DNA from 4 places in the Mucilaginibacter lutimaris genome. Region 1 is predicted to be linked to each of the others. Evidence: riboswitches for the same ligand, from Rfam matches in the RefSeq annotation. Region 1 holds a riboswitch; each other region holds the start of a gene.
What was found. Region 1 has a riboswitch for S-adenosylmethionine ahead of ACFQZI_RS09870 (peroxiredoxin). Riboswitches for the same ligand answer to the same signal wherever they lie in the genome.

Region 1 (3,246 bases):
CGCGCCCCAAAAGAAATGCACCGGGCTGCACTTACCCAAAAATCCCGACCTAAAATCGGTAAACACGTTATGGATTTTGATGAGCGCCTGCCAGATAGTGTTCATCCCCTCGGGATGATACGTGCAGGGCGCGGTATTTTCGGCAAAAGGAATGGCAACTTCCAGTTCATTGGGTACGGCATAGATCTCTACCTCAACACCAACGGCTTTGAGGTTTAGCATCAATTTGTTGTAAAAACCGGCAATGGTTTCGGCACCCAGGGCAGATGTTACCTTTTGGCCAGTGCTAATTATGATATGCAGTTGGTGGTCGATAAAATCCAGGTCTATCTGGAATACACCATCCTTGTAGGGCATGCTGCCCGTTGTTAAACCCGTGGCGCTTACATACAAGGTAACCTGCCAGGAGTGGTTTATCCATGGCATTTTTTTGAGGCGTACCTTGCCTATCATCTGCGTCCACTGGTGAACGGTGTTGATGGTATCTTTCAGATAATGAAAATCGAGTTTAGGCCAGTTGTGGGTAGAGTTGCTCATAATGTAAATATACAAGCTGGGAACGGGATTGTGTATAAATCGCTCTTCAATAGTTTACTCACCCCGACTACGCTTCGCTGGTCGACCCTCTCTGCTTCGCAAAGAGGGTGTGTAAATTTATTTTCCTCCACCCTCTTTCCGCGTAGCGGAGAGAGGGTGGCGCGCGAAGCGTCGCGGGGTGAGTCCATACGGAATAAATAAAAAAGGCGATGAGCTCCTCAGCCCACCGCCCAGTCATTATTAGTCAGTCAGTTTAGACGTCGCGGGTAGATTCGAACTACCGTTAAAGGTTTTGCAGACCCACACCTATCCTCTCGGCCACGCGACTTTGATTCTTATAGCCTATTTATTGGGCTGTGGTGTCGTCCTTAAATAAGGCTTCACCTCGGTAAACCCTTTAGGGAATTTAGCCGGAATATCTTCTGTTTTAATAGATGGCAGCACTACCACATCCTCACCGTCTTTCCAATCGGCAGGGGTTGCTACACTGTGGTAGGCGGTTAGTTGCAGGCTGTCTATCACCCTCAGTATTTCCTGAAAGTTCCTTCCGGTTGATGCCGGGTAGCTGATGATAAGTTTTATCTTTTTATCCGGCCCAATGATGAACAGCGAACGAACGGTAGCTACCAATGATGCATTCGGGTGGATCATGTCGTAGGCCTCAGATATTTTGCGGTCCTCGTCGCCTATTATCGGGAATGTTACCTCAACGTTTTGTGTTTCGTTGATGTCATTTATCCAGCCCTTATGAGATTCGGCACTGTCGGTACTTAGGGCTATAACCTTAACATTGCGTTTCTCAAACTCATCTTTTAATGAGGCGGTTTTACCAAGCTCGGTAGTACAAACCGGTGTATAATCTGCCGGGTGCGAGAATAGCACACCCCAGCTATCGCCCAGGTATTCGTAAAAATCAATTTCGCCCTGCGATGTCTGGGCCTTAAAATTTGGGGCGTCGTCGCCAAGTCTTAAACTCATGATATTGGTTTTTAATATTGTTAAGCCCCCTCTAAATCTCCCCCGAAAGGGGAGACTTTTTAAGCCCTCTCCTTCGGAGAGGGTTTGGGTGAGGCTCCATAAAGCTATACATTTCAATTTTGTTTCGGTAATTTATCCGGAAAAGCGATTAAGAGAGAGGCCTTCAAGGTGAAAACAGAACGCTTCATGAGCATTCGGTTTTTATTAAATCAGCTTATCTGTCTCCGCTAAGCAGCGAAGCAGGAATTAGCACCTTTTACAAGCCTTAAAGCTGTACAGGTTGCTAAGACATCATAGGGCCCTTCCCTCTGTCTTTCTGGATAAGTATGTTTAAAGAACGATTACATCACAAAAGTACATATTAAATCTATAATTCCTATAGACTTAATATTTATTATTTAAAATATTCTTTAAATAATTGAATTTCAATGAGAAAATTTTGTATTACAATATTATGCAAGCTTTAATCAATCCTTACATGTAGCGATGGGTATAAAACCCATCGCTACATGATCATTACTTCCCGTTAAGCTTCTTTATCAGCTCCACTTCTTCGGGCTTGTAAGGTGTACCGTCCTTACGGAAGATATCATGGAACCATTCCTTAGGTTCGCTACCATCAGGTATAGGATTATCCCAGGCAAAGATGGTATTGGTTTTACCCATTACAAAGCCCCAGTTAAGTGCGCCTACGTTTTCTTTTTTTAGCATTGGCATTACGTTGGCAAACTTGCTGCCTCGGGTGCGTGCCATATATTCGGTACAAATCAATGGCTTGCCATGGCTTTTTAGTAATTGTATGGTTTTAAGATGCGATGCTTCGTCGGTATAATCATGATAAGTCACAATATCGGAGTTTAAGGCCTGGTAGGCATTTAACTTTTCAAAACTCCAGTCCCAAAGGCCTGCAGAAATTGGCTGGTCGGGGTTTACTGCGCGCGCCCAGGTAAACACTTTTACAAGTAAGCCCATAGATGCGTCCTTTTTGTTAGAGTTGCCCGGTTCGTTATATAAATCCCAAAGCAGTATGCGTTTATCGTGCTTAAAGGCGGTTAGTACATCAGTAACGTAGGCTTGCAGCATTGCAGTTTCGCCCGCGTTGTTTAGGCGGTTACCGGGATCCTGCAGCCAGCCAGAGTTGTGCACACCCACTTTAGGCGCAGGCTGTTTGCCAATTTTAGCATCAGCGTTCCAGCAGTCGTCAAAAAAAACAAACATGGTTTTAATGCCGTGCTTGTTGGCTATGGTTAAGTATTGGTCCACACGTTTCTTAAAACCGGCTTTATCTTGTTTCCAGGCAAGGCTGTATAAGAACACGCGCATGGTATTAAAGCCTATGCTTTGCGCATAACCTAATTCGCGGTCTATCGTAGCCGGGTCAAAGGTATCAGCCTGCCACATTTCCAGCTGGTTAATGGCTGTACTTGGTATAAAATCGGCCCCACTCATCCATTTATGGCCGGCATACCAGGTATTTGCTTTAGCTACCGACCACACCTTGCCCGGAGCCGCTTTTTGCGCAGATGCATTTACAGATAAAAACATAAGGCATACCGCCAGGATCTTTACAAAATAGGTTCTCATTTTTATAATTGTTGGTTGGACAGTAAATATAAAATATTTATTTAAGAATAACATTTTTTGATTTTCGTGCTAATTGAATATTAGTTTCACTACTTGCTTACCTGTAAATTAACAATTCATAACAGCACCCCGAACCCGGCAGTGAAA
Region 2 (3,246 bases), on a different contig from region 1:
TAGCCCGTATACTGGTGAAAATAAAATTTATATCGCTGGTTAATCTTATTATGGATAGGCTCGTGGTTACCGAACTGATACAGGAAGAATGTACTGCGGTAAAGATTACCGAAGAGTTAAATAACCTGCTGCACAATGCTCACCATCGTGATACCATGCTTGCGGACTACAATGTCCTTGATGAAAAGATGGGCCAACCGGGTGCATCGGTCAAAACGGCCAAGCTGATCTTAAAATATGCCTTAAAACAATAAGGCCCTGCTTAAAAAGCCGGGCCTTACTTGTCTCAAAGGGATGTTTTAAATAGATGTTGTAGATTATATGATTGATCAGGCGGCTACCAACTGTTGTTGGGCAGCTTTCTGTTTGTTGCTTGATGTAAACTGGTTTCTCTCTCTGAAAGCCTTAAGGTCTTCCATTAATAAGTTTTTTAATTCGTTATCAAAACGGGTAACTAATTTACTTGTTGCAGGTTTGTATTCAGCTTTCATAGGTTAATGTTTAAAGTTGTGAGTATGCAGTTGTTAATTATGCAGCGTTGCGGGTTGCGGTTTTTGATTTAAGCGCTTTTAGGTCGCTCATCAAAATGTTCATTAACTCTCTGTCGAAACGGTTAACTAATTTGCTGGTTGCTGGTTTTTGGTAAGTTTTCATAGTCCAATATTTAAAATTTTCAGTTTTTAGTTTGCTCTTTGTCTTCGTTGTTTTGGTTTTCGCTAAGGTTATCATGTCGGCGTTTCGCTTCTTTGTATTGCCTTGCTATTTGCTCTTCATCTCTCGCGTCGGATGTTTTCTCGGGAGCTTGAGGGTTTTCCCACTCTTTCTCCCCATCCTTGGTTTCAGTTATTTCGTCGATCATAATATCTCCGTTTGATAAGTACTATTCCAAACTAATGCCAAACTTTTCATTCCGACCAGAAAAAATGACACGCAACCATATTTATTTTTACATTAAAACTTAAAAGGTTTAAAAACAGCCGTTTTGAACCAAAAAATAAAATAGTATAAAGCAAAGGGTGTATGCAAAATGAGTACATGTTGTTGTAAAGAATAGTCAACAGAAAGGTTATCGGTTGTATAAAGTGTTCGTTTTTGAACAATAGGCCGTTCGGTTGGAGGGCGACTGATGAAAGAAAATAGTAACTTTCAAATTATTTTTAAATAAATTCTATTAAAGCTATAGACATTATAGGATATTATATATATTTGCATCATTAAATAGTTCTTTTAATAACTTATCCAGAAAGACAGAGGGAAAGGCCCTATGACGTCTTAGCAACCTGTACCGCTTCAAAGCGCGTAAAAGGTGCTAACTCCTGCTCCACTTATTGGGGAGAAAGATAAGATGACCACACATTAAAGTTAAATAGCTTTATCCTTTGTGTCCTCTTTTTTTGAGATAAGTTACTAAAGAAACATTGGTAACATTTAAAAACAGACACATAATGAGAATTTATTTAGATAACGCAGCCACCACCCAACTGGATAACGAGGTATTTAAAGCCATCACCCCTTATTTATTAGAATACTATGGCAACCCGTCATCGCATCATGAGCACGGCCGCGAGGTAAAAAAGGCCATTGAAGGGGCGCGCTCCACTATTGCCGGCCTGCTTAATGCTACGCCGGGCGAGATCATATTTACCAGTGGCGGCACCGAGGCAGATAATACCGCTATCTTGTCAAGCGTTCGCTCGCATCAAATAAAACACGTTATCACAACCCCTTTCGAGCATCATGCGGTGCTGCATACCTTAGAAGCGCTCAAAACTAAGGGCGAAATACAACTAAGTTTTATAAACACCGATAGCCACGGCAACCTGGATATTAACCACCTGGATGCTTTGCTTAAAACCAACGGCCGTTCGCTGGTATCTGTAATGCATGCCAATAACGAAATAGGTAATTTAAACGATATTGAATTGATAGGTGAGGTCTGTAAAAGCAGGGGCGCTCTTTTCCACTCAGATACGGTACAAACCATGGGGCATTACAGGCACGACCTGTCTAAACTAAACACGGATTTTATAGCAGCATCGGCACATAAATTTCACGGGCCAAAAGGCGTGGGCTTTATATATTGCCGCAATGGTGTACAGTTATCCCAACTATTGCACGGCGGCTCGCAGGAGCGTAAGCTACGCGCCGGTACCGAGAATATCCACGGAATAATAGGCCTGGCTAAAGCTTTAGAGATTGCCTACCGCAATATTGATGAACACCGGGTTTATATTCAAAATTTAAAAAACAGGATGATCGCTAAACTGCGGGAGCAGATAGGGGATGTTTATTTTAATGGTAATTCGGCCATTGCAGATAAAAGCTTATATACCGTATTAAGCGCAAGCCTGCCCGTTAACCATGCAACCGGCGATCTGCTGGCGTATCTGGATCAGAATAATATCTCCGTATCGGGCGGCAGCGCATGTTCAACCGGTTCGGCATCGCACGTGCTGAAGGCAATTGGCGCAGATGGGTCAAGAAACACGATCAGGTTCTCGTTCAGTAAATTTAACACCGCCCAGGAAATAGATCATACTGTAGAGAAGTTATCGGCTTTATATAAAGCCATAGCAGCGTAATATATAAGTGTATTTAAATGGTAATTACAGCGGCGGCGAGGTTAGTTAAAAGATCTTCTGAATTGGTTGGGCGATAAATTGGTATAACGCTTAAACAGTTTATTAAAAGACTGAGGATGCTCGAACCCCAGTTGATAGGCAATTTGGCCTGTGGTAAGTTGCGTGGTACTTAAAGCTTCCTTGGCCTTTTCAATTAAAAAATCATGAATATGCTGTTGCGTGCTTTGGCCGGTAAGCGACTTTAACATATCTGTAAGATACCTTGGTGAAACACGAAGGTGGTCCGCCACTTCAACAACAGTTGGTATGCCGGCTGCCATACTTTTAAAACGTTCTGCAAGATAATTATCCATTTTACTGATAATGTCATGATGCGCGGTTTTGCGTGTAAGGAACTGGCGGTTATAAAAACGGTTGCTATAATTCAGCAGCAATTCTATTTGTGAAACTAGCACATCCTGGCTAAAGGCATCAATGGCGTTGTCTAATTCGGTGCTGATGTTTTTAAAAAGCCCGGCTATTACATCTTTTTCTTTTTCTGAAAGGAATAATGCCTCGTTTACAGCGTAAGAGAAAAACCCGTATTGGTTTATTATTTTTCCCCAATTGATAGTTCCTGATCAGGTCTGTATGAAAATACAGGGTATAGCCTTCATAGCTGCTT
Region 3 (3,246 bases), on a different contig from region 1:
ATCGCTTTTGAAAGATACCAGTAGCTGTAAGCGTTAAAACGGTTAACCAGTTTTTCGCCCTGGTAACCCTGGTAGGTGGATGCTTTAAAATTATCAGTAACGGCATCGCTATCTTCCTGCTGTGTAATGCCGTAAGTTTTGTACGTGCGGTAGGATAGGAGCGCTATACTGCGTGCTGCCTTTAAACCTTTGCTGCCACCATCAGGCGTACCGGCGTAAAAAGTTCGGTCGGCGGTTATCGCCAAACGCTGCGACTCATTAAAGGCGATACCCCAGGGCGAATGGTTGGCGTTGGTAGCTATCAGGATCAGGTTTTTGATGCGTTCCGGCTCTATGATGCTCCATTCAAGTGCTTGCTGACCGCCTAACGATCCACCTAATAATATCTCTATATTACCGACACCTAAATGGTCTGCCAGTAAAGTATGTGCTTTTACAATATCGCGGATGGTAAACTCCGGAAAAGCCAGGTAATAAGGCTGGCCCGTAGCAGGGTTTATACTTAGCGGATTCACTGTACCATACGGTGAACCCAATACATTGCCACAAACAATAAAATGCTCGTCGGGATTAAAATGATCTTCCGCGCCAAAAAGACCTTTCCACCAGTCAAAAACATCAGAATTTGCAGTGAGGGCATGGCATACCCACACTACATTATCCCGATTTTTATTAAGGCTTCCATAGGTGTTAAAGCCAATTGTAAGTCCCTGCAATTTTTTGCCGGATTCCAGTTCGAACGTGCCGGTATAGGTAAAACTTTGTGTGCTCATTTGTTACTCTTCGTTATTTTGGGGACGGCAGGCTAAAACAACCGCCCCCTCATAACATCACTTAAAAACTAAAAAAACTAAAAAACTCTTATGCCAATTCCAGCCGGCCAATCTTAGCGAAGGCCTGTTCAAAATCAGCTTTAATATCATCTATATGCTCAATACCAACAGATACACGCAGCACGCCCGGCAATACCCCGGCAGAGATCTGTTCGATGTCTGACAGTTGCTGATGCGTAGTAGCTGATGGTTGTATAATTAACGTTTTGGCATCGCCTACGTTGGCTAAATGGCTTACCAGTTGAAGGTTGTCTATAAGGTTGTTTGCCAATTGTTTATCACCTTTTATTTTGAATGATAACACCGCGCCAAAACCATTCTTTAAATATTTTTTTGCGAGGGAATGGTAAGCCGATGATTCAAGCCCCGGATAATTTACCGATTCTACCTGCGGGTGCTTTTCCAGCCATTTGGCCAGCTCAAGCGCGTTATCTACATGGCGTTGCACCCGTAGCGAAAGTGTTTCCAGCCCCTGTATATTTAACCAGGAATTGAATGGTGATTGCGAAGGGCCGAAATCCCGTAACCCTTCAACCCGTGCACGGATGATAAAGTTGATGTTCCCAAATGGGCCGTTCACACCAAATACATCGTTAAATATTAAACCATGATAACCTTCGCTTGGCTCTGTAAACTGCGGGAATTTACCATTACCCCAATCGTAGGTACCACCATCTATTATAGCACCGCCAATGCTGGTGCCATGGCCATTGATCCATTTGGTAGTAGATTCAACCACTATGTGCGCGCCATGTTGTAACGGGCGGAAAAGGTAGCCGCCTGCTGCGAAAGTGTTATCAACAAATAACGGCAGATCGTGCTTTTTAGCTAACGCAGCAAGCTTTTCAAAGTCGGGGATGTTGAAACCCGGGTTCCCAATGGTTTCGGTATATATGGCCTTCGTTTTATCGTCGATGTGTTTTTCGATGTTCTCAGCAGTATCGTCCTCGGCAAAACGCACCTCAATACCCAAGCGCTTAAAGGCTACTTTGAATTGGTTGTAAGTACCGCCGTACAAAAAAGGAGAGGTAACAAAGTTATCGCCTGCCTGTAAGATATTGTTTAAAGCGATGAACTGCGCAGCCTGGCCCGATGAAGTTGCCAAAGCTGCAATACCACCTTCAAGAGCAGCTATGCGCTTTTCAAAAACATCGGTAGTAGGGTTCATTAACCGGGTGTATATATTACCGAACTCTTTTAAGGCAAACAAATTAGCGCCATGCTCAGCACTGTTAAAAACGTATGAGGTAGTTTGGAATAATGGCACAGCACGCGCGCCTGTGGTTGCATCAACTTCCTGGCCGGCATGCAGTTGCAGTGTTTCGAATTTTAAGTTAGACATATTCTGTAGATTAAGGATATTTAATTAGAAAGATTTAAGGGTTACGACAGGATAGAACTATCCTATTCAGCAGATCACGTATTTTTCAGGAAACAGAAAAGGGGACGTGTTACCGAATCAACAGCAGCAGCAACACATGCAAATACAGCCATGAGATTGGTTGTATACTAAAGAGGTAGCCGTTTGGGCCTGCAAGGTGTTTTGTTGTACGTAAGTTAAACTTTTCATGATTAAAAATTTATATCCCCCGGTTAACTATTCTCCGGGACAGGAATTGGCACCTTCTACACCTTGTAGGGTTGCCAGCGGTTCTCTGAGCCTGATCTCTCGCCGCTTCTTTATAAACCAAAATCCGTGTGAGGGAAAATTGATCGTGTGGTATCGCTACCAAATAATGTTTCAAATATAGGGCAAAGGATATTTACAATCCAAATTAAATTTTTAATAAATTATAATATTGACGTAAAACACCGGTATTTTTTAATTTATTTCTTACCGCATCGCCTGCTCCATATCGGCGATCAGATCATCAATATGCTCTAATCCAACAGATACCCTTAATAGGTTAAAAGGTGTCTTTGTATCCGGACCTTCCACACTGGCGCGGTGTTCTATCAAACTTTCTACGCCGCCAAGGCTGGTGGCCTGTGTAAATACTTTAAGCGAATTAATTACCTTTTTAGCCTGCGCCTCGCCGCCTTTTAAGGTGAACGACATCATGGCGCCCGGTAAATTCATTTGGTCTTTAACAGTATCATATTGCGGGTGCGATGGTAGCCCGGGATACATTACCTGTTCAACAGCCGGGTGTTGTTCTAAAAACGCGGCCAGCAATTGGGCATTGTTTACATGCCCTTTAACACGGTAAGGCAGGGTTTTAATACTGCGCACCAGGTAGTAACAATCCATAGGAGAGGGCACTGCACCGCCCATGGTTTGCACATTGCGGATCTTTTCCCACCAGTCATTCTTTTCAGCGGTAATTAATGCCCCACCCATCAGATCGCTGTGGCCGCCAAAGTATTTGGTAGAGGAATGCATCACCAGGTCGGCACCCAAAGCTATTGGGTT
Region 4 (3,246 bases), on a different contig from region 1:
TGATGATCTTATAATTTAATTCAATACTCCCGATAAGACGGTTTTTGTGTTGGCCTACTGTATTTTCGTAAGCAATAAAATATGGGTTACTATAATAGCTGTTATTCCAGTTTATATTATTACCCGCAGCATCCCGGTAGTTTTTGAGCTGATCAATATCAACCTGGCGGCCAAACCATGTAAATTGCAGCATGGTACTTGTTGCGCGCCTGCCGTATGCGCCGGGTAAGTTGTCGGCATCGTCTTTTATATAATTAGCTATAGTGGTGACGGTTAATTTGGGCGTTGGCCTAAAGGTGCCGTTAAATGAAAATGTGTTACGGCCCTGCGACGAGTTTGGTACAACCCCGGTTTGATGAAGGTTGTTATACGAGATCCTGTAGTCAAACTTTTCGTCGCTACCGGCTAAGGCCACACCGTTGTTATAGGTAACACCTGTTTTAAAGAAATCGCGCACGTTGTTAGGATGTGCTACAAATTGTGCGGGTTGCCCGTTAGAAAAGAATTGGGGTATTAGCCTACCGTCTAAGGGTGGGCCCCAGCTTTCGTCTACACCGTCATTTACACCACCTCCTTTACCATCAACGTAGCTGAATTTTCCATTCGAACCCTGGCCATATTGGTTTTGATAATCGGGGAATACTTTTAGCGTAGCAAAAGTAGTGTTTGAGTTAATGGTTATACCAAGGCCTTTGGCGCCTTTTCCTGTTTTTGTTTTAATGAGTATAACACCGGCGGCAGCACGCGAACCATATAACGCAGCAGCGTTAGGCCCCTTTAGCACGCTTACGCTCTCTATATCATCGGGGTTAATGTCTGCCAATGGGTTGGCAAAATCGCGCGAACCATTGGTGCCAAGGCGTTGTATATTATCTACTATAATACCATCAATAACAAATAATGGCTGGTTTTCGCCGGCAATAGAGGTTTCGCCCCTGATGATAATGCGGGACGAGCCCATATCTCCCTGGCTGCTGGTTACCTGCACACCAGCCACTTTTCCTGCAAATGAATTGATCAAGTTAGTTTCTTTGGCTTCAGAAAAATCCTTTGATTTTAAACCCTGCACCGCGTAACCTAACGATTTTTTGTCTTTAGATATGTTAAGTGCGGTTACCACTACCTCGTTAAGGGAATTAGGTGCGTCTTGTAAAACAATTCTTAAAGGAGTGCCATCGTTGGTAACAGTTATTTCCTTGGTTGCGAAGCCTATATACGAGATCTTTAATATATCATTCGCATTTGCTTTAATGTTGAATTTTCCTTCAACATCGGTTTGGGTGCCGTTTGTAGTTCCTTTTACGGCAATAGTAACACCCGGCAGGGGTTGCCCGTCTGAGGCAGCGGTAACTACCCCGCTAACCTGTATAGCCTGGGCGTTTGCCTGCTGTAGGGTTAAAAATAGCAGTATAACTGCCAATATGGGTTTGTAAATTTTAAACATGGTTTTGTTTTTTTGTTTGTGATAAACGGCCAATACAAGTTATAGCAAGCACACACAAGGTTGCCGAAACACCGCAAACCAGTTACTTAAATAATTTGTAGAAAATAAATGGATAATGATTTCCCCGGGGTAATTAGCAGGATGCTAACCCAGGTAAATAGTTGCTAATTAACAGCAGCAACAACACATGGCAGGCATGCGGGCAGGCAAGAACAGATCGATGCAGAAATTTACTAAGCTTAACAGGCTACTTCGTTCAATAAGGGTAATAAGTGCTTTCATATAAAATTTAACTAAATTTTAGTTCGCGGTCTAATTACCAATTAACCTCGTGGGCGCAAATGATGATATAATGATTGCCCTGGTGGCACGCAAACAATTTGCTTACATTATCTTTTCTGCATTGCTACAGATAGGAATTAGCACCTTTATACCTTTGGCGTACAGGTTGCTAAGACATCATCGGGCCTATCCCTCAGTCTTTCTTGATAATTAGTTAAGAACTATTTCGATGCAAATATAAAACATAAATATATAAAGTCTATAGTTTTTATAGAAATTATTTATTTAATGCATTTTCAATCGCTTAGGAATAAAATAGAAGAAGTTTCGAGATCAGATATTGTGAACACGGTATAGGTTCGATGCATATTACACTAAGTTACTTAGGCATTATTTCAAAATCTTCCTGGTGCGCAAACATTCTTCCCTCATGTTCCCAATTGAGTGTAAGCTTCCATTTACCTTCACTACAATTGTTTACCGGGATTTCCAATAAATTATCTTTCGAACTCTCAACCTTTATACGCAGGCAAGTGTCGGTACAGTTAACCGGCGATAGGACCGCGTTCCCCTTAACCGGGTGGTTAAAATTAAATTGTATAGTTTTCATGGGGCTTACAGATTTATAGCCCAATTTAAACCACTACTCTTATTAAAAAAATGACTATAGTCAGTTATTCAATGTTTAAAAATTAAATAGCGGTTGCTTAAGTAACATATCCTCAAAAGCTTGTAATTGCGCCCGTGCATTATCTGGTAGTAGCTGTATCTCGCTAAAAATGGTTTTGTAGTAGTTTATACCGTTTAAAAGTTGTTCTTTAAATTTAAACATTTGTTTGCTCTTCTTATCAGTTAAAGTCGCCATGCTATGCTGAATATCTTTTTGGAGATAATTCATATAAAGTTCAAGCTCTTTTATAAACATATGCGGGCGCGCGGCATTTTTTAAAATATCAAGTTTGCCATAAATATGTCCAACCATTTCATCCAACGAAAATGTTTTTTTAAAGTAGGCAAGGTTCGGCCCCGGGCAAATTGCTACAGCGGTATTCTCTTTAGGTTTGGCAATATTGTACTTGATATATGCCGAGGAGCAAAGCCCTTCGCAAAGGCAAATTTTTTCGGTTATGGTGTCAAATAATGCTTTATGCTCGGTCTCCGGTAAATGCAATTCTTCAAGTTGTTTTATTTTAAGGTTTTGATATTCTCTTGACGCGGTGCAAATGGGTTGAGCTGTAAACTCGGTATTACTACAAAGGAACTTTTTGGTGCAGGGGCTGCCGGGCCTGTTGTTGTGGATGCGAGCTAACCTAAGCTGTTCTGATGAACTGGGTTTAAAGTTATTGAACAATATTCCCATTGGCGATGAATTGCTTAAATAGTAGTCGCTTTCTGTGGCGCCGGTTAACTTGCTAAGTGTTTCGTCATCAACATTAGTAGCTTCGGGTACCAGCAGGAAGGGGCTGCCCCAACCTGTAGCATCAACGTTATAATATTGTTTTAAAAAGTTATTTTCTTCT

Region 2: linked by a shared signal. The riboswitch ahead of ACFQZI_RS11900 (cysteine desulfurase family protein) and the one ahead of ACFQZI_RS09870 (peroxiredoxin) in region 1 are both predicted to bind S-adenosylmethionine.
Region 3: linked by a shared signal. The riboswitch ahead of ACFQZI_RS08580 (O-acetylhomoserine aminocarboxypropyltransferase/cysteine synthase family protein) and the one ahead of ACFQZI_RS09870 (peroxiredoxin) in region 1 are both predicted to bind S-adenosylmethionine.
Region 4: linked by a shared signal. The riboswitch ahead of ACFQZI_RS05760 (SusC/RagA family TonB-linked outer membrane protein) and the one ahead of ACFQZI_RS09870 (peroxiredoxin) in region 1 are both predicted to bind S-adenosylmethionine.

The regions. Positions count from the first base shown of each region.
Region 1 is NZ_JBHTIA010000005.1:39,127-42,372, reverse strand. It holds gene ACFQZI_RS09880 (DUF5996 family protein) at 1-537, opposite strand, end outside; tRNA gene ACFQZI_RS09875 (tRNA-Cys) at 795-865, opposite strand; gene ACFQZI_RS09870 (peroxiredoxin) at 880-1,515, opposite strand; SAM riboswitch class I at 1,727-1,842, opposite strand; gene ACFQZI_RS09865 (1,4-beta-xylanase) at 2,032-3,099, opposite strand.
Region 2 is NZ_JBHTIA010000008.1:89,962-93,207, forward strand. It holds gene lpxB (lipid-A-disaccharide synthase) at 1-254, shown strand, start outside; gene ACFQZI_RS11885 (hypothetical protein) at 330-491, opposite strand; gene ACFQZI_RS11890 (hypothetical protein) at 529-654, opposite strand; gene ACFQZI_RS11895 (hypothetical protein) at 674-859, opposite strand; SAM riboswitch class I at 1,233-1,347, shown strand; gene ACFQZI_RS11900 (cysteine desulfurase family protein) at 1,446-2,582, shown strand; gene ACFQZI_RS11905 (helix-turn-helix transcriptional regulator) at 2,624-3,037, opposite strand; gene ACFQZI_RS11910 (hypothetical protein) at 3,087-3,246, opposite strand, start outside.
Region 3 is NZ_JBHTIA010000003.1:1,709,281-1,712,526, forward strand. It holds gene ACFQZI_RS08575 (homoserine O-acetyltransferase family protein) at 1-773, opposite strand, end outside; gene ACFQZI_RS08580 (O-acetylhomoserine aminocarboxypropyltransferase/cysteine synthase family protein) at 862-2,175, opposite strand; SAM riboswitch class I at 2,411-2,522, opposite strand; gene ACFQZI_RS08585 (trans-sulfuration enzyme family protein) at 2,668-3,246, opposite strand, start outside.
Region 4 is NZ_JBHTIA010000003.1:1,089,494-1,092,739, forward strand. It holds gene ACFQZI_RS05760 (SusC/RagA family TonB-linked outer membrane protein) at 1-1,444, opposite strand, end outside; SAM riboswitch class I at 1,831-1,939, opposite strand; gene ACFQZI_RS05765 (hypothetical protein) at 2,106-2,336, opposite strand; gene ACFQZI_RS05770 (hypothetical protein) at 2,412-3,246, opposite strand, start outside.